DNA from 2 places in the Kitasatospora sp. NPDC093679 genome. Region 1 is predicted to be linked to the other one. Evidence: riboswitches for the same ligand, from Rfam matches in the RefSeq annotation. Region 1 holds a riboswitch; the other holds the start of a gene.
The links. A riboswitch is a leader RNA that binds a small molecule or an ion and turns the genes downstream of it on or off. The one in region 1 is predicted to bind glycine.

Region 1 (7,279 bases):
CGGCGACGGCGAACAGGCCGAGGGTGCGGTTGGAGGTCCAGCCCCAGTGGTTGCCCTGGCTGACGGCGATCAGCAGGGCGGAGAGCCAGCCGGCCAGGGTGAGCGCGCCGAGCGGGTCGGCGCCGCCCTCCTTGTCGACGACCGGATCCTTGGGGACGCGGATCGCGACCAGCGCGACGGCGATGATGCCGAAGGCCAGGCCCATCCAGAAGATCGACTTGTAGCTCCAGTGCTCCAGCAGCAGGCCGGTGGCGACCAGGCCGAGGCCGCTGCCGACGCCCATGGAGGCGCTGATGGCGGCGACGCCGCCGGTGACCTTGGCCTTGGGCAGCTCGTCGCGGACGATGCTGATGGCGAGCGGGAGCACGCCACCGCCGGCGCCCTGGAGCACGCGGGCGACGACCAGCCAGGTGAAGGAGTGGGTGCCGACCGCGAGGGCGGAGCCCGCGACCAGGCCGGCGAGCGAGACCAGCAGCATCGGCTTGCGGCCGCGGAGGTCGCCGAACCGGCCGAGCAGCGGCGTGAGCACGGCCGCGGAGAGCAGGTTGGCGGTCATCAGCCAGGTGATGCTGGAGCCGGAGACGTCGAGCTCCTTGGCGAGCGACGGCAGGATCGGCACGACCGCGGTCTGCACCACGCTGAACGCCAGCATGGCCAGCACGAGCGCGGGGAGCACCCGCGCACTGCTCGGCTTCTCGTCCGTGGCGGCGGGCTGTGGGGCCTCACTCACGGTGGGTTTCCTCCCGTTGGGTCGCCGGAAGCCGGTCACTGCTTCAGGCGAGCGATAGTGAATGAACTGAAGTAACGATGCAGGCCGATACTTCAGTCTGTCAAATATCGATCGGTGAAGCTTTGGCAAAGCGCAGGTCCCGGCCCGCCGCAGCGGACCGGGACCCCGGGGGACGTCCTGCCGTCGGAGGATCAGACGGGGCGTAGCGGCTCCGGCCGGGTCGGCTGCGCCGCGGCCGTCCGCGCCGCGACCTGGACGGGCGCCTGGCCCGACGCGGCGGGTGCCGGCGCCGGCGCCGGCTGCCCACCGGCCGGAGCGGGCCCGGCCGCGGCAGCCGCGGCGGTCGCCGCGGTGGAGGCGGTCGTGGCCGCCGCGCGGTCGGCCGGCCGGGGGCCGTACGGCTGGCGCGCCGTCCCGTCGTGCACCTCGACCTGCTCGCGCCGCAGCTCCTCGCGGACGAGCTCCTCCTCGGTGTAGCGCTCCACCACCAGGCGCACCCGCTCGACCGGGGCCAGGTACTTGCGCACCACCGGCTGCTCCTCGCGCAGGGTCACCTCCTCGACCGCCTCGGCGATCTCCTGGTCGCTCAGCGCGGCCCGCTCGGCGTCGCTCACCGGCACCCGCTCCACCCGCACCCGCTCCCGCACCACCGGTACCCGGCGCTCCACGGCCTCCGAGGTGACGTACTTGCGCAGCCGGACGGTGCCCAGCACGTGCCACTCGGTGCTGATGTCCAGCCGCTCCTCGCGGCAGACGATCTCGACCGGCCCGTGCGCCGAGGCCTCGCCGCCCTGCTGCCGCTCCGGCCGCTCCGGCCGGTGCGCGGCGGTCGGCGCGGCCGCTGGGCGGACGGTGCCGCCGGCCGGCACCACCGGGAGCTGCATGGTGTTCTCCGAGCTGTCCTGCCGGGAGCCGGCCGGTCCGGAGCCGTCCGGCCGGGTCTCCTCCTGCCGGGGCCCGTCGTGGCGCGTGCCGCCGTGCTGCCCGTCGGCGTGGTCCGTCCGGCCGTGGCCGTTCGCCGCCGGGCGGCCGTTCGCCGCGGACTGCTCGGGTGCCGCGTGCGCGACCGCGCCGAACTCGGTGTCACCGGGGCGCTCGGCGGGCGCCGGACCCGCCTCCGGGCCCGGCCGACCGTTGGAGGTGTCCAGCCCGTAGTAGCGGTAGAGCTGCAACTCCTGGGCGGGTGACAGGTGCTGGCCCACACCGAAGTCCGGGGAGTCCTTCACCAGCGACTTGTCGTACGGGACCTTGAGCTCCTCGCCCGAGAACTCGCTGGTGGTCAGCGGGACGAAGGCGTCCCGGCCGAAGATCCCGGTGCGGACGGCGGCCCACTCGGGCTCACCGGTCGCGTCGTCGAGATACACCTCGTCGACCGTGCCGATCTTCTCACCGTTCCGGTCGACCGCCTTGTGCCCGATCAGGTCTCGCGGATCGATATCGGTCTGCACGCTGTCCTCCAGTGCCTACTGCTCCTGTGTCTCCGCGGACGTCGGGACGGCTGGAGGAGCTGGCCAGACGCCATCTACACAGAACGCCATGGACCGGTCACCGGCGAGCCGGGAGCGGCCGTCCGGGCCGGTGATCGGCCGTCCGGGGGACGGGCACGGCCCGCGGGCCCGCAGGCGGGGCCGGCGGACCGGCCACCGGCGGTGGGACGCCGGTCACAGCACCCGCCATTCCCGGTGGTCCCGCTGGTACCCTGGGCGGCGACCGCCGAGCCCGCGCGGGAGAGTCCCCGACCCCGCTGAGCTGGGGAAGGGGCGCCGAAGGAGCAACTCCTCCCCGGAATCTCTCAGGCACCCGTACCGCATGGGCCAGGTCACTCTGGAAAGCAGGGCAGGACCGCCGGCACAGGAGCCGTCGGCACCACCCTCACCGACGGTGCAAGCCGACGAGATGCCCTCGGGCGTCGAAACGGCGAAGCTCTCAGGTACCGATGACAGAGGGGGAGGCCTGACGGGTTCGTACGTCTCCGGCTCCCCACGGCGGCCGACCGGCGTGCGTACCCCCGCCGGTCCGTGACCAGGAGGCCTCGACCCCCATGAACGCCCAGCCGAACCTCACCGAGCTCGAGCAGGCCAGCCCCTTCGAGACCCGCCACATCGGCCCCGACGCCGCCGCCCAGGAGAAGATGCTCGCCCAGGTGGGCTTCGCGTCGCTGGACGAGCTGGCCGACGCGGCCGTTCCCGAGGCCATCCGCAGCCTGACCGCGCTGGACCTGCCCGCCGGCCGCAGCGAGGCCCAGGTCCTCGCCGAGCTTCGCGAGCTGGCCGACCGCAACCGGGTCGCCACCTCCATGATCGGCCTCGGCTACTACGGCACCTTCACCCCGCCGGTGATCCTGCGCAACGTGCTCGAGAACCCGGCCTGGTACACCGCCTACACCCCGTACCAGCCGGAGATCTCGCAGGGCCGCCTCGAGGCGCTGCTGAACTTCCAGACCCTGGTCTCCGACCTCACCGGCCTCGCCACCTCCGGCTCCTCGCTGCTCGACGAGGGCACCGCCGCCGCCGAGGCGATGGCGCTGGCCCGCCGCGTCACCAAGGTCAAGGGCGGCGTCTTCCTGATCGACGCCGACACCCTGCCGCAGACCGTCGCCGTCATCGAGACCCGCGCCGAGCCGACCGGCGTCGAGGTGGTCGTCGCCGACCTGTCCGAGGGCATCCCGGCCGAGATCGCCGAGCGCGGCGTCTTCGGCGTGCTGCTCCAGTACCCGGGTGCCGCCGGCGCCGTACGCGACCTCACCCCGGTCATCGAGCAGGCCCACGGCCTCGGCGCGGTCGTCGCCGTCGCCGCCGACCTGCTCGCCCTCACCCTGCTCAAGTCCCCGGGCTCGATGGGCGCCGACATCGCCTGCGGCACCTCGCAGCGCTTCGGCGTGCCGATGGGCTTCGGCGGCCCGCACGCCGGCTACCTCGCCGTCCGCGCCGAGTTCGCCCGCAATCTGCCCGGCCGCCTGGTCGGCGTCTCCGTCGACTCCGACGGCAACCGCGCCTACCGCCTGGCCCTGCAGACCCGCGAGCAGCACATCCGCCGCGAGAAGGCCACCAGCAACATCTGCACCGCCCAGGTGCTGCTCGCCGTGATGGCCTCGATGTACGCCGTGTACCACGGCCCCGACGGCCTCGCGGACATCGCCCGCCGCACCCACCGCTACGCCGCCGCACTCGCCGCGGGCCTGCGCGCCGGCGGCGTCGAGCTGGTGCACGGCGCCTTCTTCGACACCGTCACCGCCCGCGTCCCGCAGCGCGCCGACGAGGTCGTCGCCGCCGCCCTCGAGGCGAACATCAACATCCACAAGGTGGACGCCGACACCGTCTCGATCTCCTGCGACGAGACCACCACCCGCGAGCACGTCACCGCGCTGTGGGCCGCGTTCGGCATCGCCGGCGGCGAGCTCGACGAGACCGCCGACGCGCTGCCGGCCGCCCTGCTGCGCGACGACGAGTACCTCACCCACCCGGTCTTCCACAGCCACCGCTCCGAGACCGCCATGCTGCGCTACCTGCGCCGTCTGTCGGACCGCGACTACGCGCTGGACCGCGGCATGATCCCGCTGGGCTCGTGCACCATGAAGCTCAACGCCACCACCGAGATGGAGCCGGTCACCTGGCCCGAGTTCGGCCAGCTGCACCCGTTCGCCCCGGCCGACCAGGTGCAGGGCTTCCTCAGCCTGATCCACGGCCTGGAGCAGCAGCTCGTCGAGGTCACCGGCTACGACGCCGTCTCCATCCAGCCGAACGCCGGTTCCCAGGGCGAGCTGGCCGGCCTGCTGGCCGTCCGCGCCTACCACCTGGCCAACGGCGACACCCAGCGCGACGTCTGCCTCATCCCGTCCTCCGCGCACGGCACCAACGCCGCCTCCGCGGTGATGGCCGGCATGCGCGTCGTCGTGGTCAAGACCCTGGTCGACGGCGACGTCGACGTCGAGGACCTCAAGGCCAAGATCGAGCAGCACCGCGACCAGCTCTCGGTGCTGATGGTCACCTACCCGTCCACCCACGGCGTGTACGAGACCGAGATCACCGAGATCTGCGCCATGGTGCACGAGGCCGGCGGCCAGGTGTACGTCGACGGCGCCAACCTCAACGCGCTGGTCGGCCTCGCCAAGCCGGGCAAGTTCGGCGCCGACGTGTCGCACCTGAACCTGCACAAGACCTTCTGCATCCCGCACGGCGGCGGCGGCCCGGGCGTCGGCCCGGTCGCGGTCCGCGCGCACCTCGCGCCGTACCTGCCGAACCACCCGCTGCAGGCGGAGGCCGGCCCGGCCACCGGCGTGGGCCCGATCTCGGCCGCCCCCTGGGGCTCGGCGGCGATCCTGCCGATCTCCTGGTCGTACGTCCGCCTGATGGGCGGCGAGGGCCTCAAGCGCGCCACCCAGGTGGCCGTGCTGAACGCCAACTACATCGCCAAGCGGCTCGCCCCGCACTTCCCGGTGCTCTACACCGGCCCCGGCGGCCTCGTCGCGCACGAGTGCATCATCGACCTGCGCCCGCTCACCAAGGAGACCGGCGTGACGGTCGACGACGTGGCCAAGCGCCTGATCGACTACGGCTTCCACGCCCCGACCATGTCGTTCCCGGTGGCCGGCACGCTGATGATCGAGCCCACCGAGTCCGAGGACCTGCACGAGATCGACCGCTTCTGCGAGGCGATGATCCAGATCCGCGCGGAGATCGAGAAGGTCGGCTCCGGCGAGTGGGCCGCCGAGGACAACCCGCTGCGCAACGCCCCGCACACCGCCGCCGAGCTGGCCGGCGACTGGCAGCACCCGTACACCCGCGAGGAGGCCGTCTTCCCGGCCGGCGTGAACCCCGCGGACAAGTACTGGCCGCCGGTGAGCCGGATCGACGGCGCCTACGGCGACCGCAACCTGGTCTGCTCCTGCCCGCCGCTGGACGAGTACGGCAACTGAGCCGGTAGCGCACGAGGCGAGGGCCCCGGAGGACGGTTCCTCCGGGGCCCTCGCGGCGTTCCCGGCCGGTGGTGCCGGGATGCCGTGGTGCTGTGGTGCTGCCGGGTCGGTCAGGCCGCCACGGCGAGCGGGCGCCGCGGCGCGATCACCCGGCCGTCGGGCAGCAGTTCACCGGTGTCCTCGAAGAGCAGGACGCCGTTGCAGAGCAGGCTCCAGCCCTGCTCGGGGTGGCGGGCCACCGGTACGGCCGCCTCGCGGTCGGCCGACTCGGCCGAAGGACACTCAGTACGGTGCTGGCACATAGCTCGTACCCTCGCTTCGCTCGGATCCTGCCCCGCCGCACGGCACCCCCGTGGCGCGCCGCCCTGCCGGCGGATCATCCTCGCCGGCCCAGGTGTGAACCGGCGCTCCGGTGGGTAGGACAAGCCCCCACATCCGCTGGTTCCCAGTGTCGGCATCCCGGGTCCTTCCCGCAGCCTTTTTGTGACATGAGCCACAACCCGTCGCGGGAGATCACCCGTTCAGGCGGCCGGCCTGTTCCGGAACGGCCGGACGGGCCACCGGGTTACTGACCCTGGTAGGTCAGAACCGATGGCCCGTCCGGGTGATGCGGAGGTGCCGGTCCGGCGGTCGCGCTCCGGCCGGTGTGCGGCGGTTCAGCTCTGGCTGAGCAGCATCGCGGCGCCGCCGAGCGGCGGGCGCTCCAGCGCCGCCAGCAACTCGCCCGCCCGGTAGATCCGGTGGGCCGTCACCCCGAGCGGCGCGGGGGAGAGCGGGATCAGCAGGTCGTCCCCGCCGTCCGGCGCCGAACCGTTCAGCCACAGCGCCGTGGCGTAGTGCCCCGGCATCGTCAGCAGCCGGGGCAGCCGGATCGTCCGCGAACCCTGGGCCAGCTGCCAGGCCTGCCGCAGCGCCCGGACGGTGGAGTCGAGGTAGGGGCCGGCCGCGAAGTGCGAGAAGGTGTGCCCGGCCACCGTCTCCGTCACCTCCGCCGCCGCGACGACGCCGCCGCTGCCCTGCTTGATGAGGAACCGCCAGCCGGTGCGCCGCGCGGTGCCCAGCGCGGACCCCTCCAGCACGTACACGGCCAGCGGATGCGCGGGGAGCAGCGGGCCGGCGGTATGGCGCAGCGCGGCGGCCGCGGGCTTGCTCAGCGCACCCTCGTCGTCGAGGGCGGCCAGAACGGCGCGCAGGGCGCTCGGCGGTGGCTGGGGGGTCTGCAGAGTCATGGCGGGTCGCCTCTCTGTGCGAGATCGGCGTGCGAGTGCGGCATACCGGCGTGGCGGGACCTGGCCGTGTCCGGTTGGGCATGATCGCGGTGCGGGCACGGAACCACGCGAGCACGAGGTTGTCGTGCGGCGGGAAACCGGCCGGAAGCGCAGTGCGAATTCTACTCGAACAGGTGCGCAGGGTGACCTTCTTATCACGTTCGGTGTGGGGCGGCAAGTCCGATCGAGGCTGACGGCCCGTCAGTTCTTGCCCTCGCCACCGCGTTCGAGACCCCGGGCTATCGATCTTCCGGATGGGCATGATGCATGCACGGTCGACCTAGGGGAGGAGGACGCTCATGGGCGAGAAGGTCGCGGCCACTCGCGCTGAACTGTCCGACCGGCAGCTGTACCGGCGCAAGCTCC
Region 2 (7,279 bases), on a different contig from region 1:
TTGAACGCGAGCACCGTGACGAAGATCGCGAGACCGGGGACGACCATGTAGGTCGGGTCGGCCTGGTAGATCCGGGTCGCCTCGGAGAGCATCTGTCCCCAGGAGGGCGTCGGCGGCTTCACGCCGGCACCCAGGAAGCTGAGCGCCGCCTCGCTGAGGATGTTGGTGGGGATGATCAGCGTCGTGTAGACGAGGATCGGGGCGACCAGGTTCGGCAGCAGCTCGCGGAAGAGGATGTGGATGCTGCCGGCGCCGAGGCTGCGGGCGGCGTCCACGAACTCCCGCTCGCGCAGCGACAGCGCCTGGCCGCGGACGATGCGGCCGATGTACGGCCAGCCGAAGAAGCCGATGACCAGGACCAGGATGCCCATGCGCAGGGCGGTGCCGCCGAGGCCGAGCAGCGAGTTCGGCATGACCGAGACGAGCGCGATGGAGAACAGCAGCTGCGGGAAGGCCAGCAGCACGTCCATCACCCGGCTGATCGCCGCGTCGACCCAGCCGCCGAAGTAGCCGGCCGCGGCGCCGAGCACGACGCCGATCAGGACGGACACGCCGGCCGCGAGGAAGGCCACGGTGAGCGAGATCTGGGCGCCGTAGAGGATCCGGCTGAAGACGTCGCGGCCGAACGTCGGGTCGACGCCGAGCAGGAAGTCGCCGCTCATGCCGCCGAACGCGCCCCTGGGGAGGCCGAGGTCCGGGTTGATCTGGTCCGGGTGGGGCTCGTCGACCGGGTGGCCGAACAGCGCCGTCAGCACCGGCGCGAAGATCGCGGCGAGGATCAGCAGGAGCACCACGGTGCCGCCCGCGAGGGCGACCTTGTCACGCTTCAGCCGGTCCCAGGCGATCCGGCCCGGAGAGCGGCCCTGGATGCGCTTGGCCGGGGCGGCAGGTGCGGCCTCGGGCCGGGCGGAGCCGGTGGTCTCGGTGGGTGTGGTCATGAGTCAGTTCGTTCCCCTCGCCGACGGTGGCCGGCCCACGGCCCGGTCCGGCGGGGCGACCCGGGCCCGATCAGGGCCCGGACCCCGGTGCGGTCCGGAGTTCGCGACAGGTGCGGTGCAGAGCGGTGCGGTGGTTCCGTACGCCGGTGCGGCGGTGCAGAGTTCGTTTTCGGGGTGCCGGAGCCTGCCGTCCGGGCACGGGGCCGGGGCGGCGGATCACGGCGTTTGCGGGGGTACTGCGGGTCCTGCGTGGTGCCGGAGTGCGCGGCATGCACATCGCGCGGTTCGGCGTCGCCAGGGCGCGATCACCTTTGTGGGGATCGGCTCGCGCACTGGCCGTGGGCAGCACTCTCTGTCATCGGGGAGAGGTTCCGCCAGAGGGGGCAACCGAAGGATGCCTAACTGTGATCTGTCGGCATGCAGCCCGTTGTGACCGCGAATACGCCTCTTCACACGGCTGAAACAAGCCTGTCAAGACGGGTACTGACGGAAGCCCGCCAACGGCGGGAAACCGCCACCACCTGGGCATGACCCGCCGCTGGCGGACGGTCGCCACAAGGGCGGGTAAAGGGGAGGGAAAGGGAAAGGATCAGCGGCCGGGGTAGCCCGGCCACGGCTGCTGGGGCCACGGCTGCGGACCCGGCGCCGATTGCGGAGAGTAACCGTAGGGCGGGTAGGGAGCCGCGCCCTGCGGGTGCCCGAACTGGGTGTCGCGGTCGAAGAACGGCCGGGCGTTCGCCCGCATCCACATCGCGACCGGGTCGAACTCGTCCGCCATCGCGACCGTCGACACCGCCAGCCCCTCCGGGGCGAGCTGCGCGGCCCGCTGCACCAGGGCGCGGGCGGCCTCCACCGACGGCGGAGAGTTGTCGTACAGGTCCAGGCCGACGGCCAGGTACGCCTCGCCCAGCGCGGGCTGCACCCACGCCTGGCGCAGCGAGCGCAGCGGACGGGTCTGCACGGCCTGCTGCTCCAGCAGCCCGTAGAACTGCGGCGCGTTCAACCGCGGCTCGGAGATCCGCAGCGGACCGGCCGGCAGCCGGTCCAGGCCGACCGCGATGCGTCTCAGGTCGGCCCAGGGGACGCCGACGCCGCCGCCCGGGGCGTGCGGGTTCAGCCACAGGCCCCAGCGGGTGCGGAAGAGCGCGGCGGCGATCTCCTGGCCGGAGATCACCTCGTGGGCGCGGGCCCAACCGCTGGCGGCGAGCTGCTCGGCCGAGGTGACGGCGGGGGCGTAGCCGTGCCCGCCGATGTCCATGTTCCCGTACTGGGCGTCCGGACTGCCGGGCGTGCCGTGCCAGAGCAGCATCCAGACCTGCCCCTGGGCGAGCGCCCGCAGCAGGTTCTCGTACGCGTCGTAGCGCTCCGGGACGACCGCGCCGAGGGCGCGCTCGATGGCGCCCGGGTCACCGCCGGGCGGTGCCACGGGTGCCTGGCCCCACGGGCCCGGCCCGCCGCCTGCCGCTGCCGCGCTCATGCGCCCGCCTCGCTCCGCTCGCTCACGTCGCCGTGCCCCGTCTTGTTCCGTCTTCCGCCGCTCGTGCCCACTGCCGGGCAGCACCCTATTGCGCGCGGCCGACAGGCGTCATGCCGCATACCCCCTCGTGATGCCCCCGGGCGGCGCCGGTGTCCCGCCGGCAGGCGCCCGGGCCGGCCGGACCGGCGGTCACGCCCGGACGTAGAAGGGCGCCACGCAGGTCAGCAGCCACTCGACGACGGGGTCGTCGGCCATGTCCAGCAGCACCAGGTGGACGCCCCACGGCGGCGGCGCGGTTCCGAGCGCGCGGCCGAGCGCCTCGTTGACCTGCACCGGATCGGCCGGCCCGGCCGGGTCGAGCTGGATCCCGACGTACAGCTGCGGGGCGTCCGCCTCCACCCGGGCGAGCGCCCGACGGGCCGTCAGCACGCCGGGCAGCCGGGACAGTTCGGAGGTGGCCGCGGCGAGGAAGGCGTACGGCTCCTGGTGCGGCTCGGGCTCGCGCAGCGCCACCGAGGCGCCCTCGGCGACCTCGCCGGCGGTGCGGTCGCCCTGCGGTCCGCGGCGCAGCTCGCCGACGCCCTCCGGCGGCACCGGGATGCCCACCGGCGCCTCCGGGTTGACGGCGATGCCGATGCCGAGCGGGAGCCCGCGGGCGAACTCCCACACCGGTGCGATCGCGAACGCCATGCCCGGGGCGTGCTGCAGGAACTGCTCCTGCGAGGAGAACACCGGCACGTAGGGGGTGCCGGCGAGTTCGATGGTCGGCAGGTCCAGCGAGGTGCCCTGCGGGTCGGCGCCGGCCGGCAGCGGGATCCACACCTGGCTGCGGGCGAGCACCTCGATCACCCGGGGCGTGGCGCCGGGGTCGCCGAGCGCGGCGGTGAGCACCTGCTCCAGTTCGTTGGACGGCCAGGTGCCGCCCTCCGGCGCCGTGCCGGGTGCGGCCCACGCCTGTGCCTCGCCCGCCGGATACCCCATGTACGGCCCCTTCGCTCGTCCCCTGCACAGAGCCTAGCGGGCCGCCCCCTCTCCCATCAGGCCCGGCGGCATGCCATGATGAGCGCGCTCGACCCTCCAAGTTCATACTGGCCGCTCGAACCCGCGCGGGAGAGTCCGGAACGCCCACAGGGGCGAGGCCGGCGCCGAAGGAGCAAGTCCTCCCCGGAATCTCTCAGGCACCCATACCGCACGGGCGAGGCACATCTGGAAAGTGGACACGGCCGCGCCGTGCGCCCACCCACGGTGCAAGCCGCCATCCTTGAGGTGGCGGTGAAGCTCTCAGGTTGTTGACGACAGACGGGGAGACTCCATCCGCCGTCCTGCCCGTTTCCGGGCGGGAGGGTCGCCCGTGTGCCCGCAGAGCAGCCAAGGAGTCCTGCCGTCATGTCCCTCCGCCTCACCGCGCTCGACGCGCTGCACCGCTCGCTCGGTGCCACCATGACCGACTTCGCCGGCTGGGACATGCCGCTGCGCTACGGCAGCGAGCGCGAGGAGCACCTCGCCGTCCGCACGAAGGCCGGTCTGTTCGACCTCTCGCACATGGGCGAGATCACCGTCTCCGGCCCGCAGGCCGGCGAGATGCTGGACCACGCGCTGGTCGGCTTCATCTCGGCGCTGGGCGTGCTGCGCGCCCGCTACACCATGATCTGCCGCGAGGACGGCGGCATCCTCGACGACCTGATCGTCTACCGCACCGCGGAGGACGAGTACATGGTGGTCGCGAACGCCTCCAACGCCCAGGTGGTGCTGGACGCGCTGACCGAGCGCGCCGAGGGCTTCGACGCCGTCGTCCGCGACGACCGCGACGCCTACGCGCTGATCGCCGTCCAGGGCCCGGAGGCGAACGGCATCCTCGCCTCGCTGACCGACGCCGACCTGCCCGGCCTGAAGTACTACGCGCTGCTGCCCGCGACCGTCGCCGGCAGGCAGGTCTGGCTCGCCCGTACGGGCTACACCGGCGAGGACGGTTTCGAGGTCTTCTGCGCCCCGGCCGACGCCGAGCACCTGTGGTCGGCGCTGACCGCGGCCGGTGCCGACAAGGGCCTGGTGCCGTGCGGCCTGTCCTGCCGCGACACGCTGCGCCTGGAGGCGGGCATGCCGCTGTACGGCCACGAGCTGTCCACCGACCTGACCCCGTTCGACGCCGGCCTCGGCCGCGTGGTGCGCTTCGACAAGACCACCAACGAGGGCGCCTTCGTCGGCCGCAAGGCCCTGGAGCAGGCGGCCGCCGAGGCCGAGTCCGCGCCGCCGCGCAAGCTGGTCGGCCTGGTCTCCGAGGGCAAGCGGGTGCCGCGCGCCGAGTACGCGGTGGTCGACGCCGACGGCAACCCCATCGGCCGGATCACCTCGGGCGCGCCCTCCCCCACCCTCGGCAAGCCGATCGCCATCGCCTACGTGGACGCGGCGCACGCCGCGCCCGGCACCGCCGTCGCGGTCGACGTGCGCGGCAAGGCCGAGCCGGTCGAGGTCGTGGCGCTGCCGTTCTACAAGCGCGCCCGCTGAGCGCCCCCGCCGCTCCCAGCACCGTCCTGAACCGTCCTGCAACCGTCCTGCCCGGGGCGGTCCGCTCAGCGGACGGCCACGCCCCTCCCTCTTGCGATCCTGGAGAATGACGCCATGAGCAACCCCACGCACCTGCAGTACACCAAGGAGCACGAGTGGCTGACCGCCGCCGTGGACGGGGTGTCGACGATCGGCATCACCGCGCACGCGGCCGACGCCCTCGGCGACATCGTCTACGTCCAGCTCCCGGAGGTCGGTGACGGCGTCACCGCCGGTGAGACCTGTGGCGAGCTCGAGTCCACCAAGTCGGTCAGCGACCTGTTCTCGCCCGTCACCGGCGAGGTCGTGGAGGTCAACCAGGCCGTCCTCGACGACAACGCCCTGGTGAACAGCTCCCCGTTCGAGGATGGCTGGCTGTTCAAGGTCCGCGTTGAGGCGACCGACGAGCTGCTCGACGCCGAGGCGTACACCGCGTTCATCGGCGGCTGACCGCCCGCCCAACGGGGCGGCCGCAGTGCGGCGGCCGCCCCGCTCCAGCCCTTCGCTCCACGGGGAGACCCCACCTCATGACGGTTCTGAACCAGTCCCTGCACGCGCTCGACCCGGAGATCGCGGCCGCGGTCGACGCCGAGCTGCACCGCCAGCAGACCACCCTCGAAATGATCGCCTCCGAGAACTTCGCCCCGGTGGCGGTCATGGAGGCCCAGGGTTCGGTCCTGACCAACAAGTACGCCGAGGGCTACCCCGGCAAGCGCTACTACGGCGGCTGCGAGCACGTCGACGTCGCCGAGCAGATCGCCATCGACCGGGTGAAGGCGCTGTTCGGGGCGGAGCACGCCAACGTCCAGCCGCACTCCGGTGCGCAGGCGAACGCCGCCGCGATGTTCGCGCTGATCCAGCCGGGCGACACCATCCTGGGCCTGAACCTGGCGCACGGCGGCCACCTGACCCACGGCATGAAGATCAACTTCTCCGGCAAGCTCTACAACGTGGCCGCGTACCACGTCGACGAGAAGACCGGTCAGGTCGACATGGCCGAGGTCGAGCGCCTCGCCAAGGAGCACCAGCCCAAGCTGATCATCGCCGGCTGGTCCGCCTACCCGCGCCAGCTGGACTTCGCCGAGTTCCGCCGCATCGCGGACGAGGTCGGCGCGCTGCTCATGGTCGACATGGCGCACTTCGCCGGCCTGGTCGCCGCGGGCCTGCACCCCTCGCCCGTGCCGTACGCGGACGTGGTCACCACCACCACCCACAAGACGCTGGGCGGTCCGCGCGGCGGCGTCATCCTCTGCAAGGAGCAGTGGGCCAAGAAGATCAACTCCGCGGTCTTCCCCGGCCAGCAGGGCGGCCCGCTGGAGCACGTGATCGCCGCCAAGGCCGTGGCCTTCAAGGTCGCCGCCTCGGAGGAGTTCAAGGACCGCCAGCGCCGCACCCTGGAGGGCGCGAAGATCCTGGCCGAGCGCCTGCTGCGCCAGGACACCGTGGACGCCGGCGTCTCGGTGCTCTCCGGCGGCACCGACGTGCACCTCGTCCTGGTCGACCTGCGCAACAGCGAGCTCAACGGCCAGGACGCCGAGGACCGCCTGCACGAGGTCGGCATCACCGTGAACCGCAACGCGGTGCCGAACGACCCCCGCCCGCCGATGGTCACCTCCGGCCTGCGCATCGGCACCCCGGCGCTGGCCACCCGCGGCTTCGGCGCGGAGGACTTCCGCGAGGTCGCCGACGTCATCGCCGAGACCCTGCTGCCCGGCTTCGACGAGGCCAAGGCCACCGCGCTCAAGGCCCGGGTGACCGCGCTCGCCGCGAAGTACCCGCTCTACCCCGAGCTGTGATCCGCACCCCGCGGTAGGACCGACCGGCGATCGGAGCGCGACGCCCCCGATCGCCGGCCGGTCTCGGCGGTTCGTCCCCCGGTGACCGGCCTCACCCCGGCCGGACACCAGGAATTCCGGGGCACCGCGCACACTGGACAGTGCGCGCGGTGCCCCCTTCCGTGTCACCCAGCAAGTCCTTCCACGAGACCAGACAAGGACGTCCCCCCGTGGCCATCAGCGTCTTCGACCTCTTCTCCATCGGCATCGGGCCGTCCAGTTCCCACACCGTGGGCCCGATGCGGGCGGCCCGGATGTTCGCCCGCCGCCTGCACTCGGAGGGGCTGCTGGAGAGCACCGCCTCCGTCCGGGCCGAGCTCTTCGGCTCGCTCGGCGCCACCGGCCACGGCCACGGCACCCCCAAGGCCGTCCTGCTGGGCCTGGAGGGCAACTCCCCGCGCACCGTCGACGTCGACCAGGCCGACCTCGACGTCGAGCGCATCCAGCGCGACAAGCGGCTGCGGCTGCTCGCCCAGGACAAGGAC

Region 2: it holds a riboswitch for glycine, as region 1 does, so the genes downstream of both, gcvT (glycine cleavage system aminomethyltransferase GcvT) here and gcvP (aminomethyl-transferring glycine dehydrogenase) in region 1, are expected to answer to the same signal.

What each region holds. Positions count from the first base shown of each region.
Region 1 covers NZ_JBFBDW010000049.1:41,358-48,636, reverse strand. Annotated here, with positions in the region: gene AB0O09_RS30215 (MFS transporter) at 1-730, opposite strand, end outside; gene AB0O09_RS30210 (DUF2382 domain-containing protein) at 922-2,178, opposite strand; glycine riboswitch at 2,445-2,548, shown strand; gene gcvP (aminomethyl-transferring glycine dehydrogenase) at 2,772-5,645, shown strand; gene AB0O09_RS30200 (DUF5999 family protein) at 5,756-5,947, opposite strand; gene AB0O09_RS30195 (hypothetical protein) at 6,302-6,874, opposite strand; gene AB0O09_RS30190 (glutamate-cysteine ligase family protein) at 7,213-7,279, shown strand, end outside.
Region 2 covers NZ_JBFBDW010000020.1:54,492-61,770, forward strand. Annotated here, with positions in the region: gene AB0O09_RS18595 (ABC transporter permease) at 1-938, opposite strand, end outside; gene AB0O09_RS18600 (enhanced serine sensitivity protein SseB C-terminal domain-containing protein) at 1,528-2,415, opposite strand; gene AB0O09_RS18605 (enhanced serine sensitivity protein SseB) at 2,605-3,396, opposite strand; glycine riboswitch at 3,513-3,615, shown strand; gene gcvT (glycine cleavage system aminomethyltransferase GcvT) at 3,802-4,920, shown strand; gene gcvH (glycine cleavage system protein GcvH) at 5,035-5,409, shown strand; gene glyA (serine hydroxymethyltransferase) at 5,487-6,755, shown strand; gene AB0O09_RS18625 (L-serine ammonia-lyase) at 6,965-7,279, shown strand, end outside.